DNA from 4 places in the Streptomyces sp. YIM 121038 genome. Region 1 is predicted to be linked to each of the others. Evidence: riboswitches for the same ligand, from Rfam matches in the RefSeq annotation. Region 1 holds a riboswitch; each other region holds the start of a gene.

Region 1 (3,274 bases):
GAGCAGGGCGATGAGGCCGGGGCTGCCGGAGGCCTGGGTGAGCGTCTCGTGGAACCAGCCGTCGAGCGCGCGCAGGTCCTCGCCGCCGCGCCGGGCCCGCTCCTGGCCGAGGCGCACGAGGCCGCGCAGGACCTTCAGATGGGCTTCGGTGCGGCGCTGGGCCGCGCGGGCGGCCGCCAGCGGCTCCAGGAGCGTACGGACCTCCAGGAGGTCGGCGGCGTCCTGCTCGGTCGGCTCGGCGACGCAGGCGCCCGCGTGCCTGCGGGTGACGACGAAGCCCTCGGCCTCCAGGGTGCGCAGGGCCTCGCGCACGGGGACGCGCGAGACGCCGTAGCGGCGGGCGAGGAGTTCTTCGGTGAGCCGCGTGCCGCGTTCGTAGACACCGGAGACGATGTCGTCCCGGATGGCCGTGCAGACCGAGTGCGCGGGAATGCGCATGACGGACCTCCGCTTTAATGCCCGCGAAACGCGTCGCGCGACGCGTTGAAGACGCTGGTGCGGCGACTCCATGGACGCTGCCACGACGGACTCTATTGCAGATGGCCGCATTTTCCGATGGGGCACCGGAATCCATGGATATCTTTTGGCCAAAGGTGTGCGCAGCGGCACGCTTACCGGTCGTGGGCGCTTAGGGCCCGAGCCGTGCCCCGATGCCGAAAGCCCCGGCTCGGTGAGCCGGGGCTTTCGGGACGTGCGCGGGCGCGGGGCGTTCGCGCCGTCGACGCGTCAGACGCCCACGCCGTGGGAGCGCAGGTACGCGATCGGGTCGATGTCCGAGCCGTACTCGGCGCCGGTGCGGGCCTCGAAGTGCAGGTGCGGCCCGGAGGAGTTGCCGGTGGAACCGGAGAGGCCGATCTGCTGGCCGGGGGTGACGGCCTGGCCGACCGTGACGCTGAGGGACGACATGTGGCCGTACTGGGTGTACGTGCCGTCGTTCATCTTGATCACGACGTTGTTGCCGTAGGCGCCGCCCCAGCCCGCCTCGACGACGGTGCCCGCGCCGACCGCCTGCACCGAGGTGCCGGACGCGGCGTGGAAGTCGATGCCGGTGTGGCTGCCGGAGGACCACATGCCGCCGCCGGCCTTGTAGGAGGTGGAGACGTAGGAGCCGGCGACCGGGGCGACGTAGGCGTTCAGGCGCTTGCGCTCGGCGTCACGGGCGGCCCGCTCGCGGGCCCGCTCCTTGGCCTCCTTCGCCGCCTTGGCCTTGGCCTCCTTCTCGGCCTTCTCCTTCGCGGCGGCCTCGGCCTTGCGCTTCTGCTCGGCGGCCTTCTGCCGCGCCGCCTCTTCCGCCTTCTTCTGGGCGGCGGCGTCGTTGGCGGCCTGCTTCTGGGCGGCGGCCTGGGCGTCGATCTCGTCGGCCAGCGTGTCGTTGATGGCGATGGCCTGCGTGAGGCCGGTGCTCGCGTGGTCCGCGGAGCCGTCGGCGGCGAGGGCCGGAGCGGCCAGGCCCGAGATGACACCGGTGGTGGTGAGGGCGGCGACGCCCGCGGCGCTGGCGGTGGTGCGCGTGATGCGGCTCGGACGGCGGTGCTTGCCGGTCGGGCGGATGAGCGCCATGAAGCGGCTGGTCCTTTCCTTCCTTCTCGCCTACCGGGTTAGCTGACGGGTTCGGAGCAGGAAGGTCTCCTACGGACTCCTCGCCTCGCGGCAAGGGGACCGATTCACCCCAGGGGACGTGTGGGTCCCCGGCTCCCCTGGCTCACGCCGTACGGGGACTCGGCGATGACTGTCCGGTGCCGCGGGCGCGGCGTACTGCGTGACGTACAGCCGCACTGACGCTAAACGCCTCATCTTTCAATCGACAAACGGATCCTGCCTTTTGTAGCGCACGCCACACGGCAGACGCCCAACCTCCATGTCAATTCGGACATATGGCAGCATGCAGGGACCCCGGAGGCTTCCTGAGCCTCCGGGGCCCCTGGGGTTACGCGGCGTTCATTCCGGTTTGCCCGTTGCGGCCTGGTGAGGCCGGTTCATGGCGTGTGTGCCGCAATCAGCCGGTGACAACCGTCACTTCGCCGATGCCGAGGGCCCTGACGGGCTCCTCGATCTGCGCGGCGTCACCGACGAGCACCGTCACCAGGCGGTCGCTCGGGAACGCGCTCACGACGGCCGCGGTGGCCTCCACCGTGCCCGTCCCGGCCAACTGCCGGTACAGGCTCGCCTGGAAGTCGTCCGGCAGCTCCTGCTCCACCTGGTCGGCGAGCGTCGCGGCGACCGCGGCGGCCGTCTCGTACTTCAGCGGGGCCACGCCCACCAGGTTCTGCACGGCGACGTCGCGCTCGGCGTCGGTGAGGCCCTCGGCGGCGAGGGTGCGCAGGACCTTCCACAGGTCATCCAGCGCCGGGCCCGTGTTCGGCGTGTCCACGGAGCCGCTGATGGCCAGCATGGCGACGCCCGGGGCGCCCTCCGGGGACCGCGGGGCCGCGGAGCGCAGCACCTGGCTGAAGGCGCGCACGCCGTACGTGTACCCCTTCTCCTCGCGCAGGACGCGGTCCAGGCGCGAGGTGAGGGTGCCGCCCAGGCAGTACGTCCCGAGGACCTGCGCCGGCCAGACGATGTCGTGCCGGTCCGCGCCCACGCGGCCGATGAGGAGCTGCGTCTGGACGGCGCCGGGGCGGTCCACGATGACGACGCGGCCGGTGTCGTCGGCGGTCACCTGGGACATCACGTGCGGCTCCGCCGACCCGCCCGTCCAGGCGCCGAGGGTGTCGGCGATGACGGCGTCGAGGTCCGTGCCCGTGAGGTCGCCGACCACGACGGCGGTGGCCGTGGCGGGGCGCACGTGCTTCTCGTAGAAGGCGCGTACGGCCGCGGAGTCGATGGCGGTGACCGTCTCCTCGGTGCCCTGGCGCGGGCGCGACATGCGCGAGGTGGCCGGGAAGAGCTGCTTGGCCAGCTCCTTGGCGGCGCGGCGCGCGGGGTTGGCGGTCTCGTGCGGGATCTCGTCCAGGCGGTTGCGGACGAGGCGCTCGATCTCGCCGTCCTCGAAGGCGGGCGCGCGCAGCGCGTCGGCCAGCAGGCCCAGGCCCTTCGCCAGGCGGGAGACGGGCACTTCGAGGGAGAGCCGGACGCCGGGGTGGTCGGCGTGCGCGTCCAGCGTGGCGCCGCAGCGGTCCAGCTCGGCGGCGAACTCCTCGGCGGAGTGCTTGTCGGTGCCTTCGGAGAACGCCCGCGCCATGATCGTGGACACGCCGTCCAGGCCCTGCGGCTCGGCGTCCAGGGGCGCGTCGAGGTGGACCTCGACGGCGACGAGCTGCTGGCCGGGGCG
Region 2 (3,274 bases), 2.9 Mb from region 1:
TCGACGTTGGAGTCCGCGTGGGATCCGCCGTTCAGGATGTTCATCATCGGCACCGGCAGCAGGTGCGCGTTCGGACCGCCCAGGTAGCGGAAGAGCGGCAGGTCGGAGGCCTCGGAGGCGGCGTGGGCCACGGCGAGGGAGACGCCGAGGATGGCGTTGGCGCCGAGGGAGCCCTTGTTGTCCGTGGCGTCCAGGTCGAACATGGCCTGGTCGATCAGGCGCTGCTCGGTGGCGTCGTAGCCGACGAGCTCCGGGCCGATCTGCTCGATGACGGCGAGGACGGCCTTCTCCACGCCCTTGCCGCCGTAGCGGTTGGCGTCTCCGTCACGGAGTTCGATGGCCTCGAAGGCGCCGGTGGAGGCGCCGGACGGGACGGCGGCACGGCCGGTGGAGCCGTCGTCGAGGCCGACCTCGACCTCGACCGTGGGATTGCCTCGGGAGTCCAGGATTTCCCGGGCTACGACGACGTCGATGGACGGCACGAGCATCTCCTTATGGGATGTGACGCGGGGTACGCGGGGGTACTAGGGGCCGCGCTGGCCCCTGCGACACGAGCCTAACCGGCTCCGGGGCATCGGCCATCCGACCGCCCAGCACATGGACGGGCCGACGGGCCGAACGCGGATAGTTCCCTCAGCAAACAAACTACCGGACAAAAAGGTACCGCCCCGGTGCGGCGGGGGGACGCGCACCGGGGCGGTAGCCCATGGGGACGGGGCGGCTCCGGGCGCTGCCGGGGCCGGGGCGGGTCAGCTGAGGTGCAGCTGCTGGCCCGGGTAGATGAAGTCGGCGTCGGAGACGATGTCGTCGTTCAGCTGGTACAGCTTCTGCCAGCCGCCCTTGACGTCGTGCTCCTGGGCGATCTTCGACAGGGTGTCGCCGGACTCGACCTTGTACTCGCCGTCGCCCTTCTTCACGACCTTGCCGGTCGGGGTCTGGACGGTCTTCTTCTCGACCTGCGGGGCGGCCTGCTGCGGCTGGTGCTGCGGCTGCGCCTGCGGCTTGGGAGCGGCCTGCTGCTGCGGCTGCGCCTGCTGCTGGGGCCGCGGCTTGTTCTGCTGCTGCGGCTGCTGCTGGCCACCGCCGGAGGAGCCGCCGCCGGTGTACGGGGAGCCGGACAGGCCCACGCCGCACTTCGGCCACGCGCCCTTGCCCTGGCCCGCGAGGACCTTCTCGGCGATCTCGATCTGCTGGGCCTTGGAGGCCTTGTCGGCGGTCGGCGCGTACTTCGTGCCGCCGTACGCCGCCCAGGTGGAGGCGGAGAACTGCACGCCGCCGTAGTAGCCGTTGCCGGTGTTGATGGACCAGTTGCCGCCCGACTCGCACGCGGCGACGCGGTCCCACTCGGCGGGAGTGGCGGCGTTGGCCGTGCCGGCGGCCATCAGCGGGGCGGCGACAGCGGCACCGGTGACACCGACGACGGTGGCGGCGCGGGTGGCCTTGTCGAGCTTGGTCGGACGACGGTGCTTGCCCTTGCCGGAACGCAGCATGAAGTGATCCCCTCACCGACGCCTGCGAGGTGAGCTGTCGGGTTCGGGCGGGTGAGTGCCCGGCCGCACGTCCTAGCGCGCGACTTCACCCCTAGCCGTGTCCGTGCGTCCCGCGGTCTGGCGACCGCTCAACGTCCGGGCCCGGCACTTACCTTGGGTCCCCCGCTCCTGCCTTCGGCGCTCGAAGCGACGACTGTTCCCGTCCGGCCGTTGGCAGGATTCGGCGTACCGACCGGCGGGGCCCGCTGTGGCGAGCGGTCATGACCGTAGTCAGGCAATCATCCGAATTTCAAAGACGATCAGGGCTTCTGAGACCCATCTCTCACTTGCCTCTCACCGTCTTTAAACCGGACATTCATCGCGAACTGCCGGGCTTTCGGCCTACTTCCCGCCCGGCTTCCCCTCAGTCACTTCCTTGCCGTCCGCCCCCAGTTCGAGCCGCTGACCGGGGAGGATGAGGTCCGGGTCGGAGCCCACGGTCTTCTTGTTGCCCGCGTACAGATCCGTCCAGCCGCCGTCAAGGTCGTGGCTGTCGGCGATCGCCGAGAGGTTGTCACCGGAGCGGACCGTGTACGTGCCCGCGGCGCGCTCGGTGCCGGGGACGTCCCGCGCGTCGCCGCGCGAGGCGTGGCGCCCGGGGCCGGTGTCGCCGGACGGGGCGTTCTCGTCGGCGCGGTCGCCGCGGTGGCGGCCGGCGGAGCCGTCCCGGGGCGCGTCGTCCGCGCCGGGCCCGGCGCTGTCGGACTCCCGCGGCGAAGCGCTGTCGTCCGCACCGGACTTGTCGGAGCCGTCGGCGGCGGGCTTGCGGTGCTTGCCGCCGCGCCCGTCGCTCTTCCCGCCCTCGTCGGCGCGGTCGGCGTCGCCGTCCCGGCTGTCCGTTTCGTGACTCTTGTCTCGCGCGTCGGCGGAACTGCCGGGCCTCTCGGCCTTCTCGGAGCCGTCCGCGTCCGTGGCGGCGCCCTCGCGCTCGCCCTTCGCGTCCTTCTCCCCGGCCTTGCCCTTCTCGCCCTTGTCCTCGTCCTTGTCCTTCTCCTTGCCCTCGTCCTTGCCGGACGCGGCGGACCCGTCGGAGTCCGCGGGGCGCGGCGGGGACGTCGGCAGGCCCGGGTCGACGTCGGCGGCCTCGCCGCCCTTCGTCAGGCCCGCGGCCGGGGCACAGTTCGGCCAGGCGTCGGGGCCCCGGTCGGCGAGCACGTTCTCGGCGACGTGGATCTGCTGGGAGCGGCTCGCCTGGTCGGCGCTCGGCGCGTAGGAGAGGCCGCCGTACCGCTCCCAGGTGTCCTGGGTGAGCTGGAGGCCGCCGTAGTAGCCGCTGCCCTTGGCGCTCCACGCGCCGCCGCTCTCGCACTCCGCGACCTTGTCCCACGTCTCGGCGTCCGCCGCGCTCGCGCTCGACGCGCCGAGGAGCGGGATGGCGATGGCGGATCCGGTGACGCCCGCCGTGACGAGGATCGCCGGGACCTGGCGGGGGCGACGGTGACGGCCTTGGCCGGAGAGCATGCAGGTGCCTTTCGTGGACGACAGGTCGGGCGCGGCGCGAGCGCGCGAGCGCGCGGGTGCCGGGCCGTCGTGAACGTAGCGGCACTCGAACGCCAGTCACAAGTCGGTTCAGCCGAGATCACGCGAAAGTCACATTGTTGACGGCCCATCAGCACGAGTGGCCCGCGGGGCGGGTGTGAAACGCACCGGCAACGTCCTGAGGCCCCGCATGATGAGCCCGCCGCGCCACCTCAACTCCTCCGGGGCCGAGGCCAGTTGCAGGTCGGGCAGGCGGCGCAGCAGGG
Region 3 (3,274 bases), 2.3 Mb from region 1:
TCGGCCATCCACCGCCCGAGGACGGTCTCGGACTCGCCGCCCTTGTTGCCGGGCACCCAGAACGTGTAGGCGTCCGCGGTGTCTATGAAGTTGCCGCCCGCGGCGGCGTAGGCGTCGAGGACGGCGAAGGACTGGTCCTGGTCGGCGGTCCAGCCGAAGACGTTGCCGCCGAGGGCGAGCGGGAAGACTTCGAGGTCGGACGATCCCAGAGGGCGAAGAGTGGTCATACCGGCGCCAACATCCTTGCGAAGTCGGGAATTCCGGTGAGGGACGGCGGATTCCAGACAACGGATTCCAGGATGCGGAACCCGGTCGGGGAGGCCGCGGGACGCGGGAACCGGCGGCCCTGGCGTCGGGGGGTCGTCGCCAGGGCCGCCGGAGTCTGAGGACCCTTCGCGGTCAGCCGCCAGCCGTCGGCTCGCGGCCGTCGGGAGTCAGCGGCCGGGGGTCAGCGGCTAGCGGCCGTCGGAGGCCAGCGGCCGGAGGCCAGCCGTCGGCTCGCGGCCGTCGGCGGGGCGCGCGGCCACGGGGCTTCGCGGCGGGCGGGATCAGGGCGTCAGGCCCTTGCCGCGCAGCCAGGACAGCGGGTCGATGGCCGCGCCGCCGCCCGTCCTGACCTCCAGGTGGAGGTGGACCCCGGTGACGTTGCCCGTGCCGCCCATGCGGCCGATGACGTCGCCGGTGCTGACCTTCTGGCCCACGCTGACGGAGAGCGAGGACTGGTGGCAGTACCAGATCTCGGTGCCGTCATCGAGCTTCAGGACCGTGCGGTAGCCGTACGCGCCCGCCCAGCCGGCCTCCGTGATGGTGCCGGAGTGGACGGCCTTGAGCGGGGAGCCGTTGGGGCCCGCGAAGTCCAGGCCGGTGTGCCGCCCGGAGGACCACATGGAGCCGGAGTCGCCGAAGTGGGAGGTGAGGACGTACGAGGAGGCGGGGAGCGTGAAGCTCTTGGCGAGCTTCGCGAGGCGCTCGGCCTCGCGCTTCTTGCGGGCCGCCTCCTCCTTCTTCCGCTTCTCCTCCGCGGCCTTCGCCTTGACCTCGGCCGCCGCCTTGCCCTGCTGGGCCGTGGCGGTCGCGGCGGCCCTGGCCACGGCCGCGTCCTCGGCCTGCCTGCGCTGCGCGTCGTCCGCCTGGTGGTGCTGGTTCTCGGCCTGCTGGAGGATGCGGGCCCGCAGGGCCTCCCCCGCGTCCGTGGTGCCCCGCTCGGCGTCGGCGCCGGTGACGCCCGCGGAGCTGAGGGGCGCCGCGGCCGCGGCGGTGGCCGGGGCGGCGGTGTCGTCGCCGTCGACCAGGGCGCCGACGCCCGGCAGCGAGTCCGCGACGGACGCCAGGTCCGGCAGGGCGATGGAGACGGGCGGCTTGCCGCCCTGCGCGGTGGCGATGCCGCCCGCGCCGACGGCGGCGATGACGCCGACGCCGAGGACGGTGGAGCTGCGGGCGAGGCCGCCGCCGCCCTTCTTGTGGATGCGGTGCTTGCCGCGCACGGGGCGGACGGTCTCCGCGGTGGGGTTCCACTCCTCCCAGGAGGCCGGGGGCTCCTGGGCGGCGTAACCGGCATACCCGGCGGGCGCGGAGGCCTCGGCGTGGTCGGCGTGCCCGGTGTGTCCCCCGGGTCCTTCGCCGCCGTCGGCACCCTCGATGAGGCTGCCGTGGGGTATGTAGAGCGCTTCTGGGGCAGGCCGGTTGGACGCCACGGGGGCGCACTCCTTTCCTTCCTTCTCGCCTACCGGGTTAGCTGACGGGTTCGGAGCAGGAAGGTCTCCTACGGCCGCTGCTCGTGCACGGCGGATACGGGTCCGCGTGCGCGAGAGGCGTCCGATTCACCCCAAGATGGTGGTTCCCCGGCTCCCTTGCGGGATTAGGCGCGTGCGCGCGGAGCCGCCGGGTGTGACGGCTGGGACGACCGCGCTGCGTTATCGAACGTTAATAGACAGCGGGTCGGTATTCCAAGCTGTTCGGGTTGATCGTTAACGCTTACGCCACGAACACAACGGGACATCAAGGCCGGGAATAGGGCGAGTTGAGCGCGTGCCATGACGCTGCGCAGTGGAATCGATCTTCAGGTATGGATGACGGGTCGTCAGTTGCGCTGCGCTGGGGCTCCGTTCAGTCACGGGGTGTGACGGGCCGTCGTACGGCGAGGAGGGCCATGTCGTCGGTGGCGCCGCCGCCGGTGTGGTCGAGGACCTCGGCGACGAGCGTGGACAGGAGCGCGTCGGGGGCGTCCGCGCCCGAGAAGACGCGGCCGCCGAGCCGGGCCGCGGGGTCGTAGAAGACACCCCGCGCGTCCCGGGCCTCGCTGAGCCCGTCGGTGTGCAGCAGCAGCGTGGATCCGGGCGGGAAGTCGGTCTCGTCCGCGCGGTCGGGCCAGACGCCGAGGTCGCCCATGCCGAGCGGCAGCGCGGGTTCGGCGGGCGAGAGCACGCGCAGGCGCCCGTCGGCGCGCAGCAGCAGCGGCTCGGGGTGGCCGCGGTTGACCAGGCGCACGCTGCCGCCGCCGCGCGGGATCTCCGCGAGGACCGCCGTGGTGAACCCTTCGAAGGCGTCGAGCCCGTCGCGCCGCGTGCCCTCGCGCGCCAGGGCACGCTCCAGGCGCTGCGCCACGGCTTCCAGGGTGGCCTCCTGCTCGGCCGCCTCGCGGAAGGCGCCGATGACGACGGCGACGGCGGCCACCGCGCCCATGCCCTTGCCGCGTACGTCGCCGACGATGAGGCGGACGCCGTGCGGGGTGTCCTGCACCGCGTACAGGTCGCCGCCGATGAAGGCGTCGGCCTGCGCGGCCTCGTACCGGGCGGCGACGTCCAGGCCGCCGATGCGCGGGTCCGGCTGCGGCAGGACGGCCCGCTGCGCGGCCTCGGCGATGGAGCGGGCGGAGGCGAGGCGGGCGTCGCCGCGGCGGACGACGCGGTTGATCACGACGGCGAGGGCGCCGACGGTGAGCATGGTGACGAAGGAGGTGACGACCTCGACGTCCACGCCCGCGTGGTTGTCGATGCGCAGGGCGAGCACGGCGGCGCAGGACACGGCGGCCGTCGCCACGGTGGTGCCGAGCGAGAAGAACGGGGCCGCGATCAGGGGCGCGGCGGCGAACAGCGGGGACGCGGTGAACTGGGGCGGCGTGAGCGCGTCGAAGGCGACCCCGACGAGGATCAGGAGCGGGGGCAGCACGCGGGTGAGGGCCCGCTCGCGACGCGGTGCCCGGCCCTCAGCGCCCATGGCGCGCCCCCGGCCCGGCACCGGTACGGAGGTCCCCACCGCCCAAAGCAACCACCGC
Region 4 (3,274 bases), 1.2 Mb from region 1:
AGGTCAACAACCTCAAGATCGGCATCAAGATGGCGGTCCTCGTCGTGATCCTCGGGCTCGTGTACCTGAAGCGCGACGAGGAGAAGGTGGACAAGGCGATGTTCGGCGCGGTCGGCGCGCTGACGACGGCGAACATCTTCATCGCCGTCCTGTGGACGTAGCATCGCCGTCCTGTGGACGTAAGCGCCCGCTGCCCGCGTTTTCGGCCCTCTACGTAGAAGAGCGACTTCTACGTAGAGGGCCGAAAACGTGTCGCCCTCCTAAGGGGCGGGGTCAGGCGGGCCGGACCACGCTGTGGATCGGCATGTAGTAGATCGACTCGACGCGTACGTTCGCGCCCGGCTTGGGGGCGTGGATCATCTTGCCGTTGCCTATGTAGATCCCTACGTGGCTGATGTCGTCGTAGAAGAAGACCAGGTCACCGCGTTTGGCGCTGGACGTGGGCACCGTCGTGCCGACCTTCACCTGGTCCCAGGTGGTGCGGGGCAGTGAGATCCCGGCGGTCTTCCACGCGGCCCGCGTCAGCCCGGAGCAGTCGTAGGAGCCGGGGCCCGTGGCGCCCCATACGTAGGGCTTGCCGATCTGCTTCTCGGCGAAGCCGATCACCTTCTCGGCCTTCGCGGCGTACCCGCCGTCCGTGCTTCCGGAGCCCGAACCGGAACCGGAGCCCGAACCGGAGTCAGAGTCGGAGCCGGAACCCGATCCCGAGCCGGTACCGGAGCCGGACCCGGTACCGGCACCCGACCCGGCCCCCGTCCCCGAGCCGCCGCCGGAGCCCTGCTCCCGCTCCTTCCGGGCCTCCTCCGCCTTCCGCTTGCGCTCCTCCTCGGCCTGTTTGCGCGCCAGCTCGGCGGCCTTGCGCCGGGCCGCCTCCTCCTTCCGCTTCTCGATCGCGGCGAGCCGCGCCTTCTCCTCGGCGGTCAGCTTCGACAGGAGGGTGCGGGCCTCGCCGAGCTTGGTCTGGACGGTCCGCTTGCTCGACTTCAGCTCGTCGCGGGAGTCGCTGAGCGTCTTCAGGCCCTTCGTGGCCCTCGCGCGCTGCTTGGTGGCCGCCACCTGCCGCGTCTGGTAGTCGTCGACCGCCTTCTTCTGGCGGTTGGTGAGCCGGTCCGCGAGGTGGTTCTGGTCGAAGAAGCCCTTCGGGTCGTCGGCGAGCATCAGGGCGGCGGTCTCGGAGACGGCGCCGGTGCGGTACTGGGCGGCCGCGAAGGAGCCGAGCTGCCGACGGGCCTCGTTCAGGTCGTCCGTGCGCTCGGCGACGTCGTCCAGGAGCTTGTCGACGTGCTTGCGCTGCTTGTCGGTGCGCTCCTTCGCCGAGTTGTACTTCTGGGTGGCCACGCCCGCCTGGTGGTAGAGGTCGTCGACCTTCTTCTGGACCTCTTCGAGACTCGGTTCGGCGGGCCTGGTGGGCTCCGCGGGAGCGGACGGTGCCGCGTTCGCGCTCTGTGACAGGAGCGCTACGGAGGTCAGCGCGGCCGTCGTGATGCCGAGTGCGGGGGCGCTGCGTGCCAGGGGGGAGCGGGTGCGCGGCTTGCGGTGCGACGCCAAGGGAGGCGACTCCTTCCGTGGACCGCCTACCGGGTTAGCTGTCGGGTTCGGGCGGTTCGGAAGGGCTGCCCTACCGGCCCGTGCGAGGCGCAGCGGGACGGATTCACCCCAGGATCATGGTGGGTCCCCGGCTCCGGGCGCGTCGGGATCGGCGCGCGGCGGACTCGGCGGAGGCCGCGCGGCCCGGCGTGGTTCGCCGGTTTGGGGGGACGTGCGGCCCGCGGAGCACGCTAGCCAACTCCTGTGGCGCGGGGGAAGATTGATGTTCGATATGCCCGATACGTTTTCGTGACTTTCCGCACCTCCGTGTCCTCCCCGGCGCCGCCGCGACGCGGCTCACCTGCGGCGTGGCCCGGCGTGACCGCCCGGTGGCACCCCGTGGACGGCGCTGGGCGGCCGCGGCGGTGGCCGGAACCCGGGGTGGTTTGTCAGTGGGGCCGCCTAGACTCGGGAGGCGATGAGCAGCCTCTTTGACGACAGCTTCCTGGCGGACCTCAAGCCCTCGCAGGGCGCTGAGGAGGAGCCCCCGCCGCCGCCCGAGGACAGCGCTCCGGAGCCGATTCCGGACGACCTGTTCGACGGGAGGTTCGACGCGCCCGCACCCCGGGACGGGTACTACCGGGACGGCGCCCCCCGCCCGGCCCTCGACCCGGCGGCGCTCCTCGACGGGCTGAACGAGAACCAGCGCGCGGCCGTCGTGCACGCGGGCTCCCCCCTGCTCATCGTCGCGGGCGCGGGCTCCGGCAAGACCCGCGTACTGACCCACCGCATCGCGTACCTGCTCGCCGAGCGCGGGGTGCACCCCGGCCAGATCCTCGCGATCACGTTCACGAACAAGGCAGCGGGCGAGATGAAGGAGCGCGTCGAGCAGCTCGTCGGCCCGCGCGCGGGCGCGATGTGGGTGTCGACGTTCCACAGCGCGTGCGTGCGCATCCTGCGCCGCGAGTACAAGAAGCTGGGCTTCACGTCCTCGTTCTCGATCTACGACGCCGCGGACTCCAAGCGCCTGATGGCCCTGGTCTGCCGGGACCTCGACCTGGACCCGAAGAAGTTCCCGCCGAAGTCCTTCAGCGCCAAGATCTCGAACCTGAAGAACGAGCTGATCGACGAGGAGGACTTCGCCGCCCAGGCCGCCGACGGCTTCGAGAAGACCCTCGCCCAGGCGTACGCGATGTACCAGTCGCGCCTCCGCGAGGCCAACGCCCTGGACTTCGACGACCTGATCATGACGACGGTGCACCTCCTGCGCGCCTTCCCGGACGTCGCCGAGCACTACCGCCGCCGCTTCCGGCACGTCATGGTCGACGAGTACCAGGACACGAACCACGCGCAGTACGCGCTGGTGCGCGAGCTGGTCGGCCCCGCTCCGGCGGAGGGCGAGGAAGGCGAGGGGCCCGCCGAGCTGTGCGTGGTCGGTGACGCCGACCAGTCCATCTACGCCTTCCGCGGCGCCACGATCCGCAACATCCTCCAGTTCGAGGAGGACTACGCGGACGCCACCACGATCCTCCTGGAGCAGAACTACCGCTCCACGCAGACGATCCTCAGCGCCGCCAACGCGGTCATCGAGCGCAACGAGAGCCGCCGCCCCAAGAACCTGTGGACGAACGCGGGCGCGGGCGCCGGCATCACCGGCTACGTCGCCGACACCGAGCACGACGAGGCGCAGTTCGTCGCCGACGAGATCGACCGCCTCACGGACGCGGGCGACGCGAAGGCCGGCGAC

What was found. Region 1 has a riboswitch for cyclic di-AMP ahead of C9F11_RS30245 (M23 family metallopeptidase). Riboswitches for the same ligand answer to the same signal wherever they lie in the genome.
Region 2: linked by a shared signal. The riboswitch ahead of C9F11_RS17195 (transglycosylase family protein) and the one ahead of C9F11_RS30245 (M23 family metallopeptidase) in region 1 are both predicted to bind cyclic di-AMP.
Region 3: linked by a shared signal. The riboswitch ahead of C9F11_RS19630 (M23 family metallopeptidase) and the one ahead of C9F11_RS30245 (M23 family metallopeptidase) in region 1 are both predicted to bind cyclic di-AMP.
Region 4: linked by a shared signal. The riboswitch ahead of C9F11_RS25155 (C40 family peptidase) and the one ahead of C9F11_RS30245 (M23 family metallopeptidase) in region 1 are both predicted to bind cyclic di-AMP.

The regions. Positions count from the first base shown of each region.
Region 1 is NZ_CP030771.1:7,010,523-7,013,796, reverse strand. It holds gene C9F11_RS30250 (GntR family transcriptional regulator) at 1-438, opposite strand, end outside; gene C9F11_RS30245 (M23 family metallopeptidase) at 727-1,560, opposite strand; cyclic di-AMP (ydaO/yuaA leader) riboswitch at 1,573-1,735, opposite strand; gene C9F11_RS30240 (pitrilysin family protein) at 1,997-3,274, opposite strand, start outside.
Region 2 is NZ_CP030771.1:4,123,298-4,126,571, forward strand. It holds gene eno (phosphopyruvate hydratase) at 1-482, opposite strand, end outside; gene C9F11_RS17195 (transglycosylase family protein) at 750-1,490, opposite strand; cyclic di-AMP (ydaO/yuaA leader) riboswitch at 1,495-1,680, opposite strand; gene C9F11_RS17200 (transglycosylase family protein) at 1,872-2,990, opposite strand; gene C9F11_RS17205 (cytochrome P450) at 3,120-3,274, opposite strand, start outside.
Region 3 is NZ_CP030771.1:4,680,148-4,683,421, forward strand. It holds gene C9F11_RS19625 (aldo/keto reductase) at 1-227, opposite strand, end outside; gene C9F11_RS19630 (M23 family metallopeptidase) at 549-1,694, opposite strand; cyclic di-AMP (ydaO/yuaA leader) riboswitch at 1,706-1,875, opposite strand; gene C9F11_RS19635 (PP2C family protein-serine/threonine phosphatase) at 2,107-3,216, opposite strand.
Region 4 is NZ_CP030771.1:5,853,725-5,856,998, forward strand. It holds gene C9F11_RS25150 (hypothetical protein) at 1-161, shown strand, start outside; gene C9F11_RS25155 (C40 family peptidase) at 274-1,548, opposite strand; cyclic di-AMP (ydaO/yuaA leader) riboswitch at 1,556-1,712, opposite strand; gene pcrA (DNA helicase PcrA) at 2,006-3,274, shown strand, end outside.